Regions from separate parts of the Kosakonia sp. MUSA4 genome, predicted to be linked through region 1. Evidence: predicted binding sites of a transcription regulator. Region 1 holds the regulator's gene; each other region holds the start of a gene.
The links. The regulator PhoB, encoded in region 1, activates phosphate uptake and scavenging genes when phosphate is short. The targets are predictions, from matches to a motif close to CTGTCATAAAACTGNCNNAT.
Positions count from the first base shown of each region.

Region 2: the regulator PhoB is predicted to act here: its motif matches at 6,188-6,207, upstream of pitA (inorganic phosphate transporter PitA).
Region 3: the regulator PhoB is predicted to act here: its motif matches at 4,278-4,297, upstream of C0557_RS06045 (heavy metal response regulator transcription factor).

Region 1 is NZ_CP025697.1:1,014,186-1,022,432, forward strand. It holds gene sbcC (exonuclease subunit SbcC) at 1-2,340, opposite strand, end outside; gene sbcD (exonuclease subunit SbcD) at 2,337-3,539, opposite strand; gene phoB (phosphate response regulator transcription factor PhoB) at 3,741-4,430, shown strand; gene phoR (phosphate regulon sensor histidine kinase PhoR) at 4,452-5,750, shown strand; gene brnQ (branched-chain amino acid transporter carrier protein BrnQ) at 6,157-7,476, shown strand; gene proY (proline-specific permease ProY) at 7,561-8,247, shown strand, end outside.
Region 2 is NZ_CP025697.1:5,165,695-5,173,941, reverse strand. It holds gene C0557_RS24645 (phosphatase PAP2 family protein) at 1-298, shown strand, start outside; gene prlC (oligopeptidase A) at 455-2,497, shown strand; gene rsmJ (16S rRNA (guanine(1516)-N(2))-methyltransferase RsmJ) at 2,502-3,254, shown strand; gene uspA (universal stress protein UspA) at 3,321-3,758, opposite strand; gene uspB (universal stress protein UspB) at 4,212-4,547, shown strand; gene pitA (inorganic phosphate transporter PitA) at 4,620-6,116, opposite strand; gene C0557_RS24615 (NAD(P)/FAD-dependent oxidoreductase) at 6,345-7,535, shown strand; gene C0557_RS24610 (hypothetical protein) at 7,709-8,247, shown strand, end outside.
Region 3 is NZ_CP025697.1:1,267,620-1,275,866, forward strand. It holds gene C0557_RS06025 (methyl-accepting chemotaxis protein) at 447-2,057, shown strand; gene C0557_RS06030 (winged helix-turn-helix domain-containing protein) at 2,709-3,101, shown strand; gene C0557_RS06035 (hypothetical protein) at 3,192-3,644, shown strand; gene C0557_RS06040 (helix-turn-helix domain-containing protein) at 3,880-4,212, shown strand; gene C0557_RS06045 (heavy metal response regulator transcription factor) at 4,369-5,061, shown strand; gene C0557_RS06050 (heavy metal sensor histidine kinase) at 5,073-6,479, shown strand; gene C0557_RS06055 (metalloregulator ArsR/SmtB family transcription factor) at 6,657-6,977, shown strand; gene C0557_RS06060 (arsenic transporter) at 7,021-8,247, shown strand, end outside.

The DNA.
Region 1 (8,247 bases):
CCGCTGGTGTTCATCATCGGAAAGCAGTGCGCTGAGAAACGCGTGTTTATCGGCAAAGACGCTGTTTTCCAGCGCCGCAACGAACTGTTTCTCCAGCGCTTCAGCCGTTTCGTTCTCCTGCGCCAGTTGCTGGTGCAGGGTTTGCCATTGGCTTCGCAGCGACACGCAGCCGTCATGCACCTGGCGCCAGCCCTCCAGCGCCACGTTTTGCGCGTCGGCGGGCGTTTCGTCTGTGGGCAGCGTATCGAGGATGGGCGTAAGCTGGGTGATCTGCTCTTGCAGCGCGGTCTGCTGTTGCTGCTGCTGTTGCCATTGCTCCGCTTCCTGCGCGCGCGCTGCCAGCCACGCGGCTTCTTCGCCTTCCGGCGGCAGAGTCAGATCCAGTTGTCGCAGCGCCGCCGCTAAGGTGTCGCGGCGGGTGGTGACAGCCTGCTGATACTGTTCGCTCTGCTGTTGCAGTTCATTGATTTGAAAAAGTAATGTCTGGCGCTGGTTGAGCAGATAGAGCTGGTGTTCATAGGCATCCTGCGCGCTTTGCCAACTGGTCAATTCGCGGTGCGGATCCAGCGTGACGTTCAACTGCTCGCACAGCGTGGCCCACTCCTGCAATCCCGTTTGTTCATCCTGCTGGAGCGAGCGGACTTCACGCTCGTCTTTTTCATAGCGCTCGGCTAAGCCTTTCAGCCGCTCGCCCAGCGCCACGCCTTCTTCTTTTACCTTTTGCACTTCGTCAGACAGCACCTGACGGCGAGCCTGATTCACTCCCGGCTCGATCGTCTGGTAGTGCGCAACCGCCGGATGTTCCGTAGCACCGCACAGCGGACAGGGCTGACCCGCCTGCAGGCGCGCGCGCTCGCTCTCCAGACTTTTGATGGTGTTTTCCAGCTCGCAGATGGTGGTGACTTCCGTCAGCAACTGGTTCTTTTCTTTATACAACGCGCGCTTTTGTTCCCGCTCTGCGTTGAGCTTTTCCTGCTCGGCTTGCAGATCCCGCAGGCTTTGCTGGCGCAGGCTCAGTTGTTTACGCAGCGGGGCGAAGCGAGCGTGCAGGGCGGCGAGCTGCTGGCGTAACGGGCGATGCTGTGCGCACTGCGCCATTGCCGCAGCCGTCTCTTCTGCTGTCAGTTCCAGCGTGGCTTCCGGCAGCGCACGCAATTTCTGCTGATGTGTCAGCACGCGCTGTTGCAGGCTTTGCCACTGCTTTTTCTCCTCTTCCAGTTGGTTAAACAGCACGCGCCAGCCGGTCAGCTCGCTGTGCCACTGTTGAAAGCGGGCATGTTCGGTCAGCCAACTGGCAACCGTTTTTTGACGGCTCAGCAGACTGGCATGCTGCCCGACGGCGGTTGCGCGGATACGCGCGCGCTGTAGCAGGCTGGCATGTAAGCGAGCATTTACTTCTTCACTCTGGCTGCGGGTGCGGGCCAGCGCTTTATGTTGCTCTTCAAGGCGTTCCCACAGCGGACGTAACTGCAGAGCCGGTTGCGCCAGGGCAAGCCGCGCCAGCTGCGGCTGTGCGGCAGCCAGCGCCTGCTGCGCCTGCACCTGCGCGGCCTGCGCCCGTCCGAGCGCGGTGCGTAGTTCGGCTTCGCGGTTTAGCCATTGCGCCTGCGCCTGCGTGGTTTGTTGCCCGGCCAGCAGCGTTTTTTCTTCGTCAGTAAGTGCCTGCAAACCTGTACTCAGTTGCTGGCGCTGTTCATCATTGAGCAGCACTACGCCTTCCGCCTGCGCCTGTAGCTGTTCCAGCCGGGTTTTGGCCGCTTTATGTTTCTCAAACACCATCGCCGAAATCTGACCATAGATTTCCGTGCCGGTCAGCTCTTCCAGCAGCTCGGCGCGTTCGCGCGGTTTGGCATTGAGGAACGCGGCAAACTGCCCCTGCGACAGCAGCATTGAGCGGGTAAAGCGGCCGTAATCCAGCCCGGTTAATGAGGCGGTGAGATCGAGTTTATCTTTGACTTTATCGGCGAGGATTTTGCCGTCGGCGCAAGCCGCCAGCTCAACGCGCGGCGCTTGCAGATTGCCCTCTGCCTGACCGCGCGCGCGGCTCTGGCTCCAGAAAGCGCGGTAAGCGATGCCTTTTACTTCAAATTCCACTTCCGCCAGGCACTCGGCGGTATCGCGGGTCATCAGATCGTTTTGCGATTGTGACAGGGTGCTAAGGCGCGGCGTTTCGTGGTACAGCGCCAGACAAATGGCGTCGAGCAGGGTGGTTTTCCCTGCGCCCGTCGCGCCGGTAATGGCGAACAAACCGTTGCTGGCGAACGGCTCTTCGGTAAAGTCGATTTTCCATTCGCCTTTCAGCGAGTTGAGGTTTTTTAACCGCAAACTGAGGATCTTCATGCCTCTTTCTCCGCATCCAGCGCCTGGCGCGCTTCACTGAACAAAGCTTGCAGGCGCGCCGTTTGCTTCTCATCGATCTCTTCCTGCGCCAGACGGCGGGCGAAGACCTCTTCCACTTTCAATTCACTGAGCGTTTCCCGCAGCTCACCGGCGAGGATCCGCTCCCGCTGTTCGCGGCTGCGGCGCACCAGCAGCACTTCGACGGGCAAATCTTCGGTAACTTGCTGAATTTTACGTTGCATATCAGCCAGATATTCTTGGCTTACAATTTCAATATCCAGCCAGACTGGCGTGTCGGCGGGCGCATCGCGCCACTGCTCAAGCTGGCGGCAAATCTCGGCGAAATCGCCCTTGATCACCGCCAGCGGCTGCGTGGCCGGAATGTCGAGCGCGGTCACTTCCGTCAGCTTGCCGTCGCTGAAGGTGACCAGATTGACGCTTTTACGCTTTCCAGTTTCATCAAAACTCAGCGGGATCGGTGAACCGCAGTAGCGAATGTGCTGCAGGCCGCCAATTTTCTGCGCCCGGTGAATATGTCCGAGCGCAATATAGTCGGCTGGCGGGAAATTCTCCGCCGGGAAGGCATCCAGTGTGCCAATATAGATGTCACGTACGGCGTCACTTTTGCTGGCGCCAACGGTGGTCAAATGGCCGCTGGCGATAATCGGCAGCGCCTGCTCGCCGCGCAGGATGCAGGCGGCGTCATACTGCTGCTGGTAGTAATCGGTAATGGCCGCCAGCAGATGCTGCTGTTTTTCCTGCCCTGATAATCCGGCCTGGCTGATGACCATGTCACGCGGGCGTAAAAATGGAACCGGACAGAAAACGGCGCCGGGCGTACCATCCCGGTGTTTGAGCCAGAAAGGCGCGGCGCCAGCGCTGGCGACCACGGTGGTGTTCAGGTAAGCGAGGATCTCTTTCGATTCGTTCAGCGTCGCCACGGAATCATGGTTGCCCGCCAGTACCACTAACTGGCAGCCGGTTTGCTGGAGTTTCACCACAAAGCGGTTATATAACTCGCGGGCATAACTGGGCGGGGAACCGGTATCAAAGATGTCGCCTGCGACAATAATGGCGTCGGCCAGGTGCTGTTCTGCCGCATTCAGCAGCCAGTCGAGAAAGGCGTCATGTTCGGCAGCGCGGCTTTTACTGTAAAAGTTCTGACCCAAATGCCAGTCTGAAGTGTGAATAATGCGCATAGCGATTCCGTGGCGAAAATGGATAAACGCGATTATAACATTCAGGGTGTTAGAGACATTAACTGCGTGAATATTCACGCTGTCATAATGCTGCGGGCAGGGTCATCTGGCGGTCATGTTATTCATAAATCTGTCATAAAACTGACGCATAATGGCGCCGCTATACAAACAGACGACTTATATGAGAAAACAGGGCGAATTATGGCGAGACGAATTCTGGTCGTTGAAGATGAAGCACCGATCCGTGAAATGGTGTGCTTTGTGCTCGAGCAAAATGGATTTCAACCGGTAGAAGCTGAAGATTATGACAGTGCGGTGAACCAACTTAACGAACCCTGGCCAGACCTGGTTTTACTGGACTGGATGTTGCCTGGCGGTTCCGGTATTCAGTTTATTAAGCACCTGAAACGTGAGGCCATGACCCGCGATATTCCGGTGATGATGCTGACAGCGCGTGGTGAAGAGGAAGATCGCGTGCGCGGTCTGGAAACCGGGGCGGACGATTACATTACCAAACCCTTCTCACCGAAAGAGCTGGTTGCCCGTATTAAAGCGGTTATGCGCCGTATTTCGCCGATGGCGGTGGAAGAAGTGATTGAAATGCAGGGACTTAGCCTCGATCCCTCTTCGCATCGCGTGATGACCGGCGAAAATCCGCTGGATATGGGGCCGACAGAGTTTAAACTCTTACACTTCTTTATGACTCACCCGGAACGCGTGTACAGCCGTGAACAACTGCTGAACCATGTCTGGGGAACCAATGTTTACGTCGAAGACAGAACGGTTGATGTCCATATTCGTCGCCTGCGCAAAGCGCTGGAACACAGCGGTCACGATCGTATGGTGCAAACGGTGCGCGGCACGGGATATCGTTTTTCGACCCGTTTCTGAAATTTGACAGGAGTGTGACGCGTGCTGGAACGGCTGTCATGGAAAAGGCTGGTGCTGGAGCTCCTCCTTTGTTGTCTACCCGCCTTTATACTCGGCGCGATTTTCGGTTACCTGCCCTGGTTTTTATTTGCCGCGGTAACCGGGCTGTTGATCTGGCATTTCTGGAATTTACTGCGCCTCTCCTGGTGGTTGTGGGTCGATAAAAGTATGACGCCACCGCCCGGCACGGGAAGCTGGGAGCCGCTGTTATACGGGCTGCACCAGATGCAGATGCGTAATAAAAAGCGGCGGCGCGAGCTGGGTAATCTCATCAAACGCTTTCGCAGCGGTGCGGAATCGCTGCCGGATGCGGTGATCCTCACCACCGAAGAAGGGTCGATTTTCTGGTGTAACGGCCTGGCACAACAGCTACTGGGGCTGCGTTGGCCGGATGATAACGGGCAGAACATCCTGAACCTGCTGCGCTACCCCGAATTTACGCAGTATCTTAAAAAACAAGAGTTTACCCGGCCACTGAACCTGGTACTGAACAGCGGGCGCCATCTGGAGATCCGCGTGATGCCTTACAGCGAACAGCAACTGCTGCTGGTGGCGCGCGATGTGACGCAGATGCACCAACTGGAAGGCGCGCGACGTAACTTTTTCGCTAACGTCAGCCATGAGCTACGCACGCCGTTGACGGTGCTGCAAGGCTACCTGGAGATGATGCAGGAGCAGACGCTGGAAGGCGCGCCGCGCGAAAAAGCGCTGCATACCATGCGAGAGCAAACATCGCGCATGGAAGGGCTGGTGCGCCAGTTGCTGACGCTGTCGAAGATTGAAGCGGCGCCGACGCTGCCGCCCAATGAGACCATCGATGTGCCGATGATGCTGCGCCTGGTTGAACGGGAAGCGCAGACGCTCAGCCAAAAAAAGCACAGCCTGGAATTTGAGGTTGATAACGCCTTAAAAGTGCTTGGCAATGAGGAGCAATTGCGCAGCGCCATCTCCAACCTGGTGTATAACGCGGTGAACCATACGCCCGCCGGAACGCATATTATTGTGCGCTGGCAGCATGTGCCGCAGGGGGCGGAATTCAGCGTGGAGGATAATGGTCCGGGGATTGCCGCCGAACATATTCCGCGTCTGACCGAGCGTTTTTACCGCGTCGATAAAGCCCGTTCCCGGCAAACCGGCGGTAGCGGACTTGGGCTGGCGATCGTTAAACATGCCGTCAACCATCACGAAAGTCGCCTTGATATTGCGAGTACGCCAGGCAAAGGGACGCGCTTTAGCTTTGTTCTGCCGGAACGTCTGGTTGCCAAAACTCCTGCTGCCTGACGCCCCTGTCAGCTTATCTTTCCAGCGGCCTGTCAAAACAGGCCGCCATTTCCTGCTGTTTCCCCGCGATGAAACCTATTTTGTACGGGTGATGCTTTTTTGTTCGCATGATCAGCCATGTGTTTTTCTTATAAATGGAGTATTGAACTGGTTATTTTTCTTGATCCAGCATATCCATCTGGTTTTGCGATCCCATCTTGCCTTCAAACGTTATAAGCGTTTAAATTGCGCCCCTGACGTTGTCAGACCGACTATGTTTACGTGGTAAATCGAAAAACTATACTCCGCCACGTTGCGTATTAAGCATTTCCCGCTGATTTTTCGCGGTTTACACGCGTTATTGTTCGGCAGGGAAGGCGAAAAATTCACCATTATTTACAACACCACATCCACAGGCAGTAAAATTATGACCTATCACTTAAAACCACGAGACATAGTTGCTCTGGGCTTTATGACCTTCGCTTTGTTCGTTGGCGCAGGGAACATCATTTTTCCGCCGATGGTCGGCTTGCAGGCGGGTGAACATGTCTGGACCGCGGCATTTGGTTTTCTGATTACTGCCGTAGGCCTGCCGGTGCTGACCGTCGTTGCGCTGGCTAAAGTGGGTGGTGGTGTGGATAGCCTGAGTACGCCGATCGGTAAAGTCGCGGGCGTGCTGCTGGCAACCGTTTGTTATCTGGCGGTAGGGCCGCTGTTCGCCACGCCGCGTACGGCGACCGTCTCGTTTGAGGTGGGGATTGCGCCGCTGACTGGCGATGGCGCAATGCCGCTGCTGATCTACAGCATCGTCTATTTTGCGCTGGTGATCCTAGTGTCGCTCTATCCGGGCAAACTGCTGGATACCGTGGGCAACTTCCTTGCTCCGCTGAAAATTATCGCGCTGACCATTCTCTCGATTGCCGCGATCGTCTGGCCGGCTGGCCCTATCAGCCATGCGCTGGAAGCTTATCAAACTGCGCCGTTCTCTAACGGTTTCGTTAATGGCTATCTGACGATGGATACGCTGGGCGCGATGGTGTTCGGTATCGTGATCGTGAATGCTGCCCGTTCGCGCGGCGTGACCGAAGCGCGTCTGCTGACCCGTTACACTGTCTGGGCCGGGCTGATGGCGGGCGCGGGTCTGACGCTGCTCTATCTGGCGCTGTTCCGCCTGGGTTCAGACAGCGCGGCGCTGGTGGATCAATCCGCTAACGGCGCAGCGATTCTGCATGCTTACGTTCAGCACACCTTTGGTGGCGCGGGCAGCTTCCTGCTGGCAGCCTTGATCTTCATCGCTTGCCTGGTCACAGCGGTTGGCCTGACCTGCGCCTGCGCCGAGTTTTTCGCGCAGTATCTGCCGTTCTCTTATCGTTCGCTGGTGTTTATTCTGGGCATCTTCTCGATGGCGGTTTCCAACCTCGGGCTGAGCCATCTGATTCAGATCTCCATCCCGGTGCTGACGATGATCTACCCGCCGTGCATCGTGCTGGTGGTGCTGAGCTTCAGCCGTTCGTGGTGGAACAACTCAACCCGCGTGATTGCGCCGGCCATGTTTATCAGCCTGCTTTTTGGTATCCTTGACGGCGTGAAAGCATCCGCCTTTGCTGAGCATTTACCGGCCTGGACGCAGCGTTTGCCGCTGGCGGAACAGGGGCTGGCCTGGCTGATGCCGAGCCTGGTGATGGTGATTCTGGCGGCAGTCTGGGATCGCACCGCAGGGCGTCAGGTAACTTCCAGCGCGCATTAACAGTCGCGGATACGGTTTGTTTAACCACGGGGTTTGGCGCCCCGTGGTTTTTTATTTTTGTGTTGAATAATGGCAGTGGAAACAATGGAAAGTACGAATAAGCTGAAGCGCGGGTTAAGCACCCGCCACATCCGCTTTATGGCGCTGGGATCGGCGATCGGCACCGGGCTGTTTTATGGCTCCGCCGATGCCATCAAAATGGCCGGGCCGAGCGTGTTGCTGGCCTACATTATTGGTGGCGTCGCCGCGTATATCATTATGCGTGCGCTGGGTGAAATGTCGGTACATAACCCTTCCGCCAGCTCGTTCTCTCGCTATGCACAGGAAAACCTCGGCCCGCTTGCCGGCTATATCACTGGCTGGACCTACTGTTTTGAAATCCTGATTGTGGCGATTGCCGACGTGACGGCTTTCGGCATCTATATGGGCGTCTGGTTCCCGACAGTGCCGCACTGGATCTGGGTGCTGAGCGTGGTGATGATCATCTGCGCCATTAACCTGATGAGCGTAAAAGTCTTCGGCGAACTGGAGTTCTGGTTCTCGTTCTTTAAAGTCGCCACCATTATCATCATGATCCTCGCCGGTTTCGGCATCATCATCTGGGGTATCGGCAACGGCGGGCAGCCGACCGGGATCAGCAATTTGTGGAGCCACGGCGGTTTCTTCAGTAATGGCTGGCTGGGCACGGTGATGGCGCTGCAAATGGTGATGTTCGCCTACGGCGGCATCGAAATCATCGGCATCACCGCCGGTGAAGCGAAAGATCCGGAA
Region 2 (8,247 bases), 1.6 Mb from region 1:
GAGTGCCGGGAAATACGATCCGTATCGCGACCCGGCGATGCGCGATTTCTACCGTTTCACCATGACGTACGATTTGCCGCAGCAGAAAGGGGCAGAGAAAAAACTGAAAGTACCGGAAGGGGCTGATGTGCTTCTGGAAGCAGCGTTGCCGAATCTTTCCGCCAGCCAGCGCCGTGCGCTGATGGTGAAAACGGCGATACCGGCGGGTTACCCGCTCTCTGGCAATAACGATGAACAGAGCTTCTGGCAGCGCCTGAACCTGTCTGCGGCCTATGAGATGGCGCATAAATCCCGCTGAGGTTTGCGTGTGTGATGCCCGGCGAGCGCAATGCCGCCGGGCGTTTTCTTCGTTGTTGCTTATTGCAGCGATACCCTGGCACGCGTAGCGCGCGGGATTGAAATCTGCGGGACTTGGCCCCATTCTTAACCAATACCTCATACCAAGGACTGCGCTATGACCAACCCATTATTGACGCCTTTTGTGCTCCCCCCCTTTTCTAAAATTCTTCCTGAGCATGTTGTTCCTGCGGTGACCAAAGCGCTGGACGACTGCCGGAGCGCAGTGGAACGCGTTGTTGCGCAGGGCGGTCCCTACACCTGGGACACGCTTTGTCAGCCGCTGGCTGAAGTGGACGATCGCCTTGGCCGTCTCTTCTCGCCGGTCAGCCATCTGAATTCAGTGAAAAACAGCCCGGAACTGCGCGAAGCGTATGAACAAACGCTGCCGCTGCTGTCGGAGTACAGCACCTGGGTCGGGCAGAACGAAGGGCTGTACAACGCCTATCGCGATCTGCGTGACGGCCCGCATTACGCGGCGCTGAGCGTGGCGGAGAAAAAATCTGTAGATAACGCGCTGCGCGACTTCAAACTGTCGGGCATCGGCCTGCCAAAAGAGAAACAGCAGCGCTATGGCGAAATCGCCTCACGTCTCTCTGAACTGGGCAACCTCTATAGCAACAATGTGCTTGATGCCACTATGGGCTGGAGCAAGCTGGTTACTGACGAAGCTGAACTCCCCGGCATGCCGGAAAGCGCCTTAGCGGCGGCGAAAGCGCAGGCAGAAGCCAAAGAGCAGCAAGGCTGGTTGCTGACGCTGGATATCCCGAGCTATCTGCCGGTGATGACCTATTGCGATAACCAGGCACTGCGTGAAGAGATGTACCGCGCTTACAGCACCCGCGCTTCCGATCAGGGGCCGAATGCGGGCAAGTGGGACAACAGCCCGATCATGGCCGAGATCCTCGCGCTGCGTCACGAGCTGGCGCAACTGCTCGGTTTTGAAAGCTATGCCTTTAAATCACTGGCCACCAAAATGGCGGAAAACCCGGCGCAGGTGCTGGAATTCTTGACCGATCTCGCCAAACGCGCGCGTCCGCAGGGCGAAAAAGAGCTGGCACAACTGCGCGCCTTCGCGAAAGCCGAATTCGGCGTTGATGAGCTGCAACCGTGGGATATCGGTTACTACAGCGAAAAACAGAAGCAGCACCTCTACAGCATCAGCGATGAGCAACTGCGTCCGTACTTCCCGGAAAACCGCGCGGTGAACGGCCTGTTTGAAGTGGTGAAACGTATTTACGGCATCACCGCCAAAGAGCGCAAGGATATTGATGTCTGGCATCCGGACGTGCGTTTCTTCGAGCTTTACGATGAGAGCAACGAGCTGCGCGGCAGCTTTTATCTTGATCTTTATGCCCGCGAGAACAAACGTGGCGGCGCGTGGATGGATGACTGCGTTGGCCAGATGCGCCGCGCCGACGGTTCGCTGCAAAAACCCGTCGCGTACCTCACCTGTAACTTTAACCGCCCGGTCAACGGCAAACCGGCGCTGTTCACCCATGACGAAGTGATCACCCTGTTCCATGAATTTGGTCACGGCCTGCACCATATGCTGACGCGCGTTGAAACCGCCGGTGTGGCAGGGATCAGCGGTGTGCCGTGGGATGCGGTCGAGCTGCCGAGCCAGTTTATGGAAAACTGGTGCTGGGAACCGGAAGCGCTGGCGTTTATCTCCGGCCATTATGAAACCGGCGAGCCGCTGCCGCAGGAGCTACTGGACAAAATGCTGGCGGCGAAAAACTACCAGGCGGCGATGTTTATCCTGCGCCAGCTGGAGTTCGGCCTGTTCGACTTCCGCCTGCACGCCGAATTCAGCCCGGAGCAGGGGGCGAAAATCCTCGAAACGCTGGCCGAAATCAAACGTCAGGTCGCCGTGGTGCCGGGGCCGTCGTGGGGTCGCTTCCCGCATGCTTTCAGCCATATCTTCGCGGGCGGATATGCGGCGGGTTATTACAGCTATCTGTGGGCCGATGTGCTGGCGGCAGATGCCTTCTCCCGCTTTGAAGAAGAGGGCATTTTCAACCGTGAAACCGGGCAGTCGTTCCTTGATAACATCCTGACCCGTGGTGGCTCGGAAGAGCCGATGGAGCTGTTCAAACGCTTCCGTGGTCGCGAGCCGCAGATTGACGCCATGCTTGAGCATTACGGTATCGAAGGCTGATGCAGTGAAAATCTGTTTGCTGGATGAAACAGGCGCCGGAGACGGCGCCTTATCTGTTCTTGCGGCCCGCTTCGGGCTGGAACCGGATAACGACAACCTGATGGCGCTGGTGTTAACGCCGACGCATCTGGAACTGCGTAAGCGCGATGAGCCGAAACTGGGCGGCATCTTTGTCGATTTTATTGCGGGCGGTATGGCGCACCGGCGTAAGTTTGGCGGTGGTCGCGGTGAAGCCGTCGCCAAAGCGGTTGGCATCAAAGGCAGCTATTTACCGGAGGTGGTGGATGCCACGGCAGGGCTGGGTCGCGATGCGTTTGTGCTGGCGTCGGTGGGTTGCCGAGTGCGGATGCTGGAGCGTAACCCGGTCGTTGCTGCGCTGCTGGAGGATGGTCTTCATCGCGGCTATGCCGATGCGGAAATCGGCCCGTGGCTGCGCGAGCGGCTGCAACTGATTCACGCTTCCAGTCTGACGAGCCTGGCGGATATCACGCCGCGCCCGCAGGTGGTTTATCTCGATCCGATGTTTCCGCATAAGCAAAAAAGCGCGCTGGTGAAGAAGGAGATGCGGGTATTCCAGTCGCTGGTTGGTCCGGATCTCGACGCCGACGGTTTGCTGGAGCCTGCGCGCAAGCTTGCCATCAAGCGCGTGGTGGTGAAGCGCCCGGATTACGCGCCGCCGCTGGCCGGTATCGCCACGCAATCGGCGGTAGTGACCAAAAGCCATCGTTTCGATATCTACCCCGGTTCCGGGGAATAAAAAAGCCCGGTCGCGTTGCGCGTACCGGGCTATGTTCAGGCTAGCGGCTATTCGTTAGCGGGAATCTCAATCTTCTTCTTCATCCCGCAGCGGGACAATCAGCATATCAACGTGAACCGTGTTGATAAGCTGGCGCGCGGAGGACATCAGTTTGCTCCAGAAATCCTGGTGATGGCCGCACACCACCAAATCCATATCGTATTTTTTAATCGCATCAACCAGTACCTGGCCCAGGTCGCCGCTGCCGCTCAGGGTTTCGGTGATCGGATAGCCCGCGTTAGTGGACAGCTCGGTCAGCGCCTGGTGAGTTTCATCAGAAATGCGTTTTTGCATATCGCCGAGATTAACGTCGATAAGACCGGTATAAAGATCGGAGTAGTTTACATCGACATGAATCAGGGAAATCTTCGCGTTGTATGGCCGCGCCATGGATACTGCTTTCTCAACCAGCAATTTGCTTTCGGGGGAGAGATCGACTGCGATGAGGATATGTTTGTAAGCCATAGTGGTACTCCTTCCATAAGTTGTCGATGACCATCGGGGTGGTTGCCCCTGATACAGTTGCACTGCGCCCGCATCCTGCGTTTCACGTGAGCGTAGCGCCCGGCCTTAAGGATCTTTTCAGAAGATATTTCTACCTTATAACGCTCTTTTCACACCGTCAATTAACCTGGATCACGAATCACTTAAGCAATATTTACAGCCAGATGCATTGATGGTGATTAAGCTTGTGGTAAAAAAATAAACGGATCTCCTACACTATAAATAAACCGTACGGAAACAGACGGCGTCCCCCAGTTATCCGCGTAAGGAAATGCGGTCAATTGCGGGACTCCGCCTGTGCTTGTCTTCCCGTCCGGGGATTGGTAACACTATTCGTTGTCAGACTTGGTTGGGTATCCAGGCGCGAGCGTTCCGGAGTCTTTCTCCGCGGGCGATCGCCGGGGAGGGGATATGGTGATCAACACTGTTGCGCTGTTTTGGGCTTTATGTGTGGTGTGTTTGGTTAACATGGCGCGTTATTACTCATCGCTACGCGCGCTGTTAGTGGTACTTCGTGGTTGTGATCCCTTACTCTATCAGTACGTGGATGGCGGCGGCTTTTTTACCGCGCACGGCCAGCCCAGTAAGCAGATGCGTCTGGTTTGGTATATCTATGCCCAGCGCTACCGCGATCACCATGATGACGAATTCATCCGCCGCTGTGAGCGTGTTCGCCGTCAGTTTATTTTGACCAGTTCGCTGTGTGGCCTGGTGGTCATCAGCCTGATTGCGTTGATGATTTGGCATTGAGCGCTGCGCTAATCAGAGAATAAAAAAAACGGGCCAGTTTCCTGACCCGTTTTTTATTGCGCCTGCGCTGCGTTAAATCAGATGCAGCGAGAGCCAGTACAGCACGCCGGACAAAATAATCGAGGCTGGCAGGGTGAAGATCCAGGCCATCAAAATATTGGTCACGGTTTTGCGCTGCAAACCGCCGCCGTCGACAATCATTGTCCCGGCCACGGAAGAGGAGAGCACGTGCGTGGTGGAAACCGGCATCCCGGTATAACTTGCCAGCCCGATAGACACCGCCGCAGTCATCTGCGCGGACATTCCCTGAGCGTAGGTCATACCTTTCTTACCAATTTTCTCGCCGATGGTGGTTGCCACGCGGCGCCAGCCGATCATTGTGCCGATACCTAACGCCAGCGCTACCGCCATGATGATCCAGATTGGCGCATACTCAATGGTGCTCAGCATATCGCCTTTCAGTTTCTTCAGCAGACGCTGATCGTCGGCGCTGATATCCGGCTGCTTCGCCACTTTATCCGTAATATCGGAGAGGCAGAGCATAATACGGCGCAGCTGGCTGCGCTGCTCCAACGGAACCTGCTCGTAGTTTTCGATACCGGTCAGCATCACCTTCGCACGATCCAGCGCCACAATTGCGCGACCCGGATGACAGTGGAACTCGCCAGGCTGCGTGTTCACCTCTTCCGGCGCCGGAATCAGCGGATCAACGCCGGTGGCTTTTTGCAGCAGCGCCGGGTGTTGCTGGAAGTAAGTTTCCACGTTGTTGACGGCATCACGCGTACGAGTGATGTCATAACCTGACGCGTTCATATTCACTACGAAGCCCGCAGGCGCAACGCCAATCAGCACCAGCATAATCAGGCCGATGCCTTTCTGACCATCGTTCGCGCCGTGGGAGAAACTCACGCCAATAGCGGAAAGAATCAAGGCGATACGCGTCCAGAACGGCGGCTTTTTCTTACCATCGATCTTCTCGCGTTCAGCTGGCGTCATATGAATACGCGCGCGTTTTTTGGTATTGCTCCAGTAGCGGCGCAGGATAAATATCAAACCGCCGGCGATCACCAGCCCGACAATCGGCGAAAGAATGAGCGAGGCGAAGATCTCCAGCACTTTCGGGATATTTAATGCATCCACTACTGAAGTACCGGACATCAGCGCATTGGTTAAACCAATACCGATAATCGCGCCAATCAGGGTGTGGGAGCTGGAAGCCGGCAGACCCAGATACCAGGTACCAAGGTTCCAGATAATCGCCGCCAGCAGCATGGAGAAGACCATCGCCAGGCCGTGCGCGGAGCTGACATTCAGCAGTAGATCGGTTGGCAACATATGCACAATCGCATAGGCAACGCTTAACCCACCCAGCAAAACGCCGAAGAAGTTAAATACCGCCGCCATCACCACCGCCAGCTGAGAACGCATAGCGCGTGTATAAATTACGGTTGCCACGGCGTTTGCTGTGTCATGGAAGCCATTGATTGCTTCGTAGAACAGAACAAAGACCAGAGCAAGCAAGAGTAATAACCCGGTATGAAGATCCAGGCCTGCAAACAAATGTAGCATAGACGTTAAGCCATTTTGAGGTCATGAACGCGGCGCATTATCAGGGACATTAGCGGTGTCGGCAAAGTGAAATATGTATTTTTTTTGACATTATTTCTTACATTCCGCTGAAACTTTAAAATTATCGTATATTTTTCAATGCTATGTTGTTTTTAGCTCTCTTCGCGCTGGTGTGACCAGCGTGAACTATTTACAATCCGCCACGATTTTTTTGATGAGGGTGCAGGTGTGGAAAGGTTTGATGCCATTGTTATCGGCGCGGGTGCGGCGGGCATGTTCTGTGCGGCGCTGGCCGGGCAGGCGGGCTGTCGTGTGCTGTTACTGGATAACGGCAAAAAACCAGGGCGTAAAATTCTGATGTCCGGCGGCGGTCGCTGCAATTTCACTAATCTTTATGTCGAACCCGCAGCCTATTTGAGCCAGAACCCGCATTTTTGCAAATCTGCTCTCGCGCGATATACCCAGTGGGATTTTATCGATCTGGTCGGCAAGCACGGTATCGCCTGGCATGAGAAGACGCTGGGACAGCTTTTCTGCGACGACTCGGCGCAACAGATTGTCGATATGCTGGTGGCCGAGTGCGAAAAAGGCAAGGTCACTCAGCGCCTGCGCAGCGAAGTGCTGAGCGTGACGCGCGATGCTCAGGGTTACACGTTGCAACTGAATGGTGACAGCGTGCAGGCCGCAAAGCTGGTTATTGCTTCTGGCGGGTTGTCGATGCCGGGGCTAGGTGCTTCACCGTTTGGCTACAAAATCGCCGAACAGTTCGGCCTGAAAGTGTTGCCGACACGCGCCGGTCTGGTGCCTTTTACTCTGCATAAACCGCTACTGGAGCAGATGCAGGCGCTCTCCGGCGTGTCGGTGCCTTCGGTTATTACCGCTGAAGATGGCACGGTTTTCCGGGAAAATCTGCTCTTTACCCACCGCGGGCTTTCAGGTCCGGCGGTTCTGCAAATTTCCAGCTACTGGCAGCCGGGCGAATTCGTCAGCATTAATCTGTTACCGGAGTGCGATCTGGCAAGCTTGCTGGATGAACAGCGCGAAGCGCACCCGAATCAAAGCCTGAAAAACACGCTGGCGATGCAGTTACCGAAACGGCTGGTCGAATGTTTGCAGCAACTGGAGCAGATCCCGGATGTCACGCTGAAGCAGCTCAACAGTCGCGAACAGGAGTCACTGGTCGAATTACTCACGCACTGGCGCGTACAGCCAAACGGCACGGAAGGGTACCGTACGGCGGAAGTGACGCTGGGCGGCGTTGATACTCACGAACTCTCTTCCCGCACGATGGAAGCCCGCAATGTGCCGGGGCTTTACTTTATCGGCGAAGTGATGGATGTCACCGGCTGGCTGGGCGGTTATAACTTCCAGTGGGCGTGGTCCAGCGCGTGGGCCTGCGCGCAGGCGCTGGCGGAGTAATCTGACGGCGTTGCCAGATGGGTGAATCACACTATTGGGTTCATCCATCACTATCATTTTTGGTGACTTTCAGCCTTCCCTTTAAGACCTTTATATTTCCTGCCTGCTGCCGATAACCTCATCACTACACATCTATTGCGCTACTCCATTTTTGCGCTGACAAAGGAATGAAAATGAAAACGGGCAAGATTCTTCTGCCAGCATTACTGGCCGCGACGTTAAGCAGCCATGCGGCTGACGGGCAGGGCAAAAAAGTCGTTAGCAGCACGGTAAACCCGCTGGTAATGATTCGACTTAACGATCGCATCACGGCAATGAATCACATTGTTTTTGCAGATGGGCAAAACATTAACCGTTGGGACGGCTTCGATTGCTCCACGCAAAAAGCGGTGAAACTGTACTGGGAAATGCTCGACGATAAAGAGGCGGTCGTGCGCCGTTTTTATGGTGATAGCTACGGACGTTACGCCGCGCCCAGCCCGAACAGCGAACTGAATGATGTCGCCGCCAGCCTCTGCAAATCTCCCGGGCTGAAAAATGCCAACTGGGTCTACATTGAAAAAAAATCGCAATATGACACGCCGATCCTGCTGGATACCGCTTCGGTTATCCGCGCTAAAGATCTGTTGATTGCGAAAATCGGCTTCGAATACAACGAGATTCAGTACGATCCGCCGTATGATGCGCCGTACGACATGAAAATCGAAGTACA
Region 3 (8,247 bases), 250 kb from region 1:
CACCGGCCAGATCCGGGCATAACGGATAACATCGACCAGTGTTCGATTTTTACCCGTCTGTCTGGCACCCATGAAAGACCGTCAGTACGCGATTGCAGTATTGCCTGCAACATCATCATTGACCGCAACGCACCTTAAGCGAATCCCTCCAGAGATGTGAATCGTTAATAAGTAATAAGGAACCCGCATTTCACCAACAAATACTCTAACTGCGTATCACTGTGGGTAACGGCGGTGCACCCGGATTCTTCTTTATTATTGGGCGGTTCCTTTTATTGCCAGCGCTTATCCTGCGATTACACCGGCAATAAACCCCGGCAGTCGGCCTGATAAGACGCTGCCGCCCATCGTAATTTCATATTTTCCGTAAGGTTATAGCCTTCGTATAGTGAAATCGCACCCATTACACAGCTTGCGGAATTCGTTGAAACACTACGAGGGACACTATGCGAGTCATCAAACCCTTCTCTCTTGGTGCGCTTTTAGGCACCGGTTTTGCCGCCATTATTGTGATCAGTTTTCTGGTGGCGATTTTTGGACGGACACAATTACTCAGCACCAGCAAACACATCGAATATTACGAGAAATATCATCTGACTAACCTGCTGGCGATGCAGGAGCTAAAGGACACATTAAATAACGCCACCAAAGCGACCTTTATTATGGTGTTCCAGGATGACGCCGATAAACAGGAGGCCGAAGAGAAGGTCACCGAAGCGGCAATCCAGCGTATCGACACGCTGGTCAAACAGTTACAGCAGAATATTCAGGACAGCGATATCCAGCAGATGTTGGATCGTTTTAAACAGACGCAGGCGCAATACGTCGCGGTTGTGCGCCAGACGGTGAGCATGGCGAAAAATGGCCAGATGCTCGACTCCCAGTCGATGGCGGTGGATAAACTGCAACCGGTTCAGGCACAACTGTTTAATGAAATCACCTTGATGATCCAGCGCCAGCAGTCCAGCACGACCACGGCAGCGGCGGAGAGCACCGGCGGTGCGCGCGCATCCGGCGATCTGCTGCTGATACTGGCGGCAGCGGCCACGCTGCTTGGCGTGTTGATCGCCTGGTTTGCCACGCGGCTTATCAAGCGGCAACTGGGCGGTGAACCGGCTTATGCGCTGCGTGTGGTACACGATATCGCCGAGGGCAATCTGGCAATGCCGGTGACGCTGGCGGCTGGCGATCGTCACAGCCTGCTGGCCGGGATGGAGGCGATGCGTCAAAGCCTCAACCGCATTGTGGCGCAGGTTCGTGAGAGCAGCGAATCAATCTCGGCAGGCGCCAGCGGCGTGGCGGCGGGCAGTATGGATCTCAGCCAGCGCACGGAACAGCAGGCGGCCAGCCTGCAACAGACGGCGGCATCAATGGAGCAAATCGGCCAGACCATTCGCCAGAATGCTGACACGGTACGCGTCACCAACCAGCAGGCCACCGCCGCCAGCGACATTGCCGCCAAAGGCGGAGAAGCGATCGACAACATTGTGCGCACCATGGACGAGATCAGCCAGAGTGCGCGCAAAATCGGCGAGATCATTGCTGTTATCGACGGCATCACTTTCCAGACCAATATTCTGGCGCTTAATGCGGCGGTAGAAGCAGCGCGTGCCGGTGAGCACGGGCGCGGTTTTGCCGTGGTCGCCGGGGAGGTGCGTTCACTGGCGCAGCGCTCCGCCACGGCGGCGAAAGAGATCAAAGGGCTGATTCAGGCCAGTATTGATTGTGTGGATAACGGCGCTACGCTTGTCAACAATGCCGGTTCCACCATCGGCGAGCTGGTTAAGCAGTCGCACCATGTCGCGGAAATGATTAACGAAATCGGCATGACCACCCAGGAGCAGGAGCTGGGCGTTGCGCAGGTGAACGATGCGATTGCCCAACTCGATCAGGTGACGCAGCAGAATGCTGCGCTGGTGGGCGCCTCCAGTTCGGCGGTCGATCATTTGCGCGATCAATCCCGGAATCTGGTCGCGCTGATGAGCGTTTTCCGCACTGAACACGCCCGGCGGGAAAATTCGCCGCAGCTTGCCTCCGGTGTGCTGGTGAATACCTGACGGTTCTGAACAAACGCGATGCCAACCAGACAACGGCGTCGCAGAACGAGGGACAAGGATGTCCCGATAGCGATCTCCTTCCTCATTGATTTAATCCGCGACGGGCAGCACGCGTATAGCTTAATCATTAAGCCATCGTGAATGGGCGGATTATATCGCCAGCGGCAGTCAATCCTGTGGTTTCAGCAAGTGCGAGCGACCAAAGGAAATTAGCTGGATATCGTCATTTTTTTCGCAATAGATTCGATGAATGTGTTATTTATTCCGGAAAAATTCTGGAAATTGATGTTTTTATTTTATAAAAATATGGGTTAATACTTTTATTTTAATAAGGCAAAGGGGCTGGATGTTAGTGGTGCGTAATTTCTGGTTGTTTTTTATCCTTGAGATCGGTTTTTTGTTTGGTTAAATCTTCCTGCTAAAGTGGATTGTTTTTAGTTATTGCCACTGAAGCTTTGTTATTGTCTTAATGAAATAAACATGCTTTTATCTTGCGGCAGTTAACCAGGGATTACTGCTATGTGAATATTAATAGTGTTCACATGCAAGAAATAAATGTTATTTATTATGCGAATAACATACGGCGCGTTGTTTTTATTTTGACGATAAAGTCGTGCGATGGACACATCTGTGTAAGCGCTAAGGAGGGGTATGCCAGACAAGGAAAATAGAGCGCTTTCAGTCATGGGCTTCCTTATCGAAAAGAGAGTGATTTATGACTGTAGAACAAAAAGACTCATCTGCCTTTATGGTACGGCGAAACCTGGTTCTCTGAGAAAAACCCAGTCGTACTTGCTGGAATATCTATTGAATCATGGGGTTAATAACGTTGTTTCTGATGACATGCTGATGGTTGATGTCTGGGAACGAAACGGCCTTCGCGCGTCAGCTCAGCGGGTTTGGCAGGTGATAAATGATCTCAAATATAACGTGAGTAAATCAGGTGTCAGTGATGAGTTTATCCTGAGGGTTTCCCGGAAAGGATATTTTATTAGATCAAGCAGCGTGCAAACTTTATTTTATCATGCAGAAAATGAATGCTGATTTTCGTTGGATAAAAATAACGTTACGGTTGAGTGGTAATACATTGGTTGTTTTTAGTTGATGTTAATAATGTCAGGTTTGAGGTTATCGATGAAAAAATTTTTATTGTCCGTTGCTGTCTCTGTAGCGATTACGATGCCTGGATTCGTTCACGCTGAGGAAACGGCGACGGTAAATCAGGTGGCGCGACCGGAAGTGGCTGAAAGGGTCAAGGCTTATGAAGGGGCTGAAGGCGTCATTGTATGGACACTGCGTTATGGTAAACCGGAAGAGAAAAAATTAATTGTGCAGGTGACTGATATTGATCATCCATGGAATAAAAAAATACATTTAATGAATGTGGATGATGTGGGGGCAAAAAAATATATTTACACACAGGTTGATGGGGAAAAATTTACCGTCTTGTTTTTTAATAGTCATGGGTGGGGTGAGCTTAACCTGCCGGGAGAAAATAAAGCGATACCAATATATTACAGCAAAGCATACTCCTCCGAAGGAAATGCCCAGGCTTTTCTGACTGATTATCTTGAATCGGATAAATAAAAAAGCAGTATCTGCTCTCTCGCGACCAAATCCTACGCGTTACGACGAAGAGGCAAGATTGAGCCAACCACAGTTGCTGGCATAAGTTAGCGACTGTGGCGGCGTTGCTAAGGATATCTGGCGTAAAAACTACCCGGCAGGCGTAACAAAACTGACAGGATTATCATTTTCGCGTCACTTTTGAGTCAGTATGGCTGCGTTAAGGTGAACGCTCCTTAAGAAGGAGGCTTTCACGATGGGTATGCAACAGATGGTGGTACATGAGATCCAGCAGTGGATCGATGAAAACCTCGACCGTCCGCTCAGAATTCGCGATGTTGCCACGCGGGCCGGTTATTCAAAATGGCATTTACAGCGTCTTTTTCAGGAAGTGATGCAGGTGCCGTTGGGGATTTATATCCGCAATAAGAAGCTGGAAAGTGCCGCTGAAGCGTTGCTGACAACGGAAGATTCGATCATCACTATTTCCACGCGTTATGGTTATGACTCACAGCAAACTTTCACCCGCACCTTTGCCCGTAAATACCATATGCCGCCGGGCGTATGGCGTCGGTACCATCAAAGCTAGCGCAGAATTGATGCCACGATATGCGGTTAATCATCAGGTTGCATTTTGTCGCTAAAACGGTGAAAAAATGTCAGCTAAATGTCAGCCCAACAGCGGTAACATTGCGGCTATGAATATGTTTGCGGCAGGTGCCGGAACGTTGAAGGAGTCGCCCCTTTGAAGCTGTTACTCATCGAAGACGAGGAAAAGACCTCGTCATATATTAACCGTGCGCTGAGCGAACAGGGTTTCACTCTCGATGTCGTTGATAATGGCGTCGAAGGGCTGCACCTGGCGCTGGAGTACGAGTACGACGCGATTGTGCTGGATATCATGTTGCCCGGTATGGACGGTTACCAGATTCTGGAGCGGCTGCGCGCCTGTAAACAGACGCCGGTGCTGATGCTCTCGGCGCGCGGCTCGGTTGAAGAGCGGGTAAAAGGGCTGCGCCACGGCGCGGATGATTATCTGCCAAAACCCTTTTCGCTGATCGAGCTGGTGGCGCGCATTCAGGCGCTGCTGCGCCGCAGACCTGGCGACGGCGCGGACATCACCCAGTTGCATATCCACGATCTGCACCTCGATCTGCTGGCGCGGCGCGTAACGCGAGGCGGCGACCGTCTGGAGCTAACGGCGAAAGAGTACGCGCTGCTGAGCCTGCTGGCGCGTCACCAGGGCGAAATCTTGTCGAAAATGATGATCGCCGAACAGGTCTGGGACATGAATTTTGACAGCGATGCCAACGTGGTCGAAGTGGCGATTAAACGCCTGCGCGCCAAAGTTGATAATCCCTATCCCGTTAAGCTGCTGCACACGGTGCGTGGTATGGGGTATGTACTGGAAACCCGCGTGGAGAGTAAAGCCAGTTGAACGCGCTCTCTCTGTGTAAACACTCGATTGCCGGACGCATGGCGCTGATGTTCGCCGTGGCGTATGTGTTTGTCGTCGTCACTTTTGGCGTTGTGCTCAGAAGCTCGTTGTATGAGTCGCTGCAAAGCCAGATGCATAACGAATTATTATTCCGTGAATCGCTGATGGCACCGTGGGTGGAAAACCGGCAATCCATCGACGGCTGGAAATCCCTGTCCACCAAATTTAGCACGCTCTCTTCCTATGAGGGCGGGCGCGTGAAGTACTGGCTGGTGGCCGATGATCCCCGCTTTGATATGGGCGGCCCGCCGCCGAAAGGCGTTGAGTGGGCTTCGCTGAAAGAGGGGTTCAGCACCGCGCCCGGCGAAACGGAAGCCTCCTGTCTGCTGTTCCTCTACTCCCGTGAAATCCCGGCGAGCGGCGAACGCCCGGCGATGCGCTACGTGGTGGCGATCGATTCCACGCCTTATATGGGCACGCTGTATGAATTTACCTGCGCGCTGGTGCTGGTCAGCTGTATCGGCGTCTTCCTGATTGCGCTGCTGGGTTATCTGATCGCCCGTTTCGGTATGCGGCCGGTGAATACATTGAGCGAGCAGGCGCACCAGCTTGCGCCGGGTAATCATGGTCAGCGTCTGCAGGCGCACACCTTGCCGGACGAACTGCAAACGCTGGCCGTCTCGTTTAATGGCGCGCTGGAGCGCCAGGAGATCGCCTGGCGCCAACTGGAGAGCTTTAATGCCGATGTGGCGCACGAACTGCGCACCCCGCTGACCAACCTGATTGGCCAGACGCAGCTTGGCTTGTCGCGTCAACGCTCCATAGAAGAGTTACAGGATCTGCTGGAGTCTAACCTCGAAGAGCTGGAGCGCATGACCTCCATCGTCAACGATATGCTGTTTTTATCCCATGCCCAGGCGGGCGAACACGCCACGCAGCTCACCACGGTTTCTCTGCGCGAAGAGGCTTACAAAACGTTTGAGTATGTCGAGCCATCGTTTGCCGAGAAGAATCTCCAGGTGCAGGTCGAGGGGGATGTGACGGCATCCATTGACCGCCGTCTGTTCCACCGTTCGCTGGCCAATTTGCTGGAAAACAGCGCCCGCCATGCGCCGCAGGACAGCACAATCATTGTGCGGCTGCAAAACGTCGGTGAACTGGCGCACGTCGCGGTGTCGAATAACGGCGAGGAGATCGCGCAAAGCCACCTTGCGCGGCTGTTTGAGCGTTTCTATCGTGTGGATGCCTCCCGCACCCGCAGCGATACGCACCACGGTCTGGGGCTGTCGATTGTCCGCGCGGTGGCAAATATGCATCAGGGCGATGTGTTTGCCACCAGCGCAAACGGGATCAATACCTTCGGCTTTACTCTGGCGCTAAAGCGCGAGGCAGCCAGCCGCGAGGCGGAAAAGCGCTAAGGGCAAATACCTTATGCTGAAGCGGCGGGGAAGATTCCGCCGTATTCTGCGCGACGCATGTTTCGCATAAGCGAAACGCTTCATTCTTCTACGCCAGACGCTTTACCTCACGTGTCGCTTTAAATCATTACATATGTGATTTATCATATATGTAAATAGACACCTTTGGGGCTCAGCATGCTACATCCGGTTCAGCTTTTCAAAACGCTCTCCGATGAAACCCGCCTGTCAATTGTGATGCTGCTCCGCGAAGCCGGAGAACTCTGCGTCTGCAATCTCTGTGCGGCGACAGGAGAATCTCAGCCCAAAATTTCCCGCCATATGGCGATCCTGCGCGGATACAACCTGGTTATCGACCGGCGAGAGGGGAAATGGGTTCATTATCGCCTCTCCCCGCATATTCCGGCCTGGGCCGCTGGCGTCATCGATACCAGCTGGAACTGTCTGCGCGAAGAGACACGCGAAAGGCTAAAAGTCGCAGCGTCCGGCATGTGTTGAAGTTTCAAACATATTCATAAATTCAGATGTGATGGAGTAAGCGATGTTACTGGCAGGGGCAATTTTTTTGCTCACTCTGGTGCTGGTTATCTGGCAGCCGAAGGGGTTGAGTATTGGCTGGAGCGCGGTGATTGGCGCCGGGCTGGCAATGGTCTGCGGGGTGATTCACCTCAGTGATATCCCGGTGGTATGGAATATTGTCTGGAATGCGACGGCTACCTTTATTGCTGTCATTATTATCAGCCTGTTGCTGGATGAATCCGGCTTTTTCGAATGGGCGGCGCTGCATGTTGCTCGCTGGGGAAACGGGCGCGGTCGGCTTCTGTTCACTTATATTGTCTTGCTTGGTGCTGCGGTGGCAGCATTGTTCGCCAATGATGGCGCGGCGCTGATCCTGACGCCGATTGTTATTGCCATGCTGCTGGCGCTGGGGTTCAGCAAACGTGCCACGCTGGCCTTTGTGATGGCGGCCGGGTTCATTGCGGATACGGCAAGCCTGCCGCTGATTGTCTCGAATCTGGTCAACATCGTCTCGGCCGATTTCTTCCGGCTCGGATTCAGGGAATATGCCTCGGTGATGGTGCCGGTGGATATCGCGGCGATTATCGCGACGCTAATCATGCTCCATCTCTTCTTTCGCCGGGATATCTCGTCGGTGTATGACATGGAAAAACTGCGAGAACCGGCGCTGGCGATTAAAGATCGTGCAACATTCCGCGCCGGTTGGGTTGTTCTGCTGCTGCTTCTGGTCGGTTTTTTTGTGCTGGAGCCGCTGGGCATTCCGGTCAGCGCCATTGCGGCAGTTGGTGCGCTGATTCTGTTGGCGGTGGCGAAAAAAGGCCACGCCATCAATACCGGGAAAGTGCTGCGCGGCGCACCGTGGCAAATCGTGATTTTTTCGTTAGGGATGTACCTCGTTGTCTATGGCTTGCGCAACGCCGGATTAACCGCGTATCTCACCGACATTCTGAATATGCTGGCCGGGAAAGGATTATGGGCGACCACGCTGGGAACGGGGTTCATTACAGCGTTCCTCTCTTCGGTGATGAATAATATGCCGACCGTGCTGGTGGGCGCGCTGGCCATTGATGGCAGTACGGCAACCGGCGTAATGAAAGAAGCGATGGTTTATGCCAACGTGATTGGCTGCGATCTTGGGCCCAAAATCACGCCAATTGGTAGCCTGGCGACGCTGCTGTGGCTGCATGTGCTTGCACAAAAAAATATACGCGTAAGCTGGGGCTACTACTTCCGTACCGGTATGGTCATG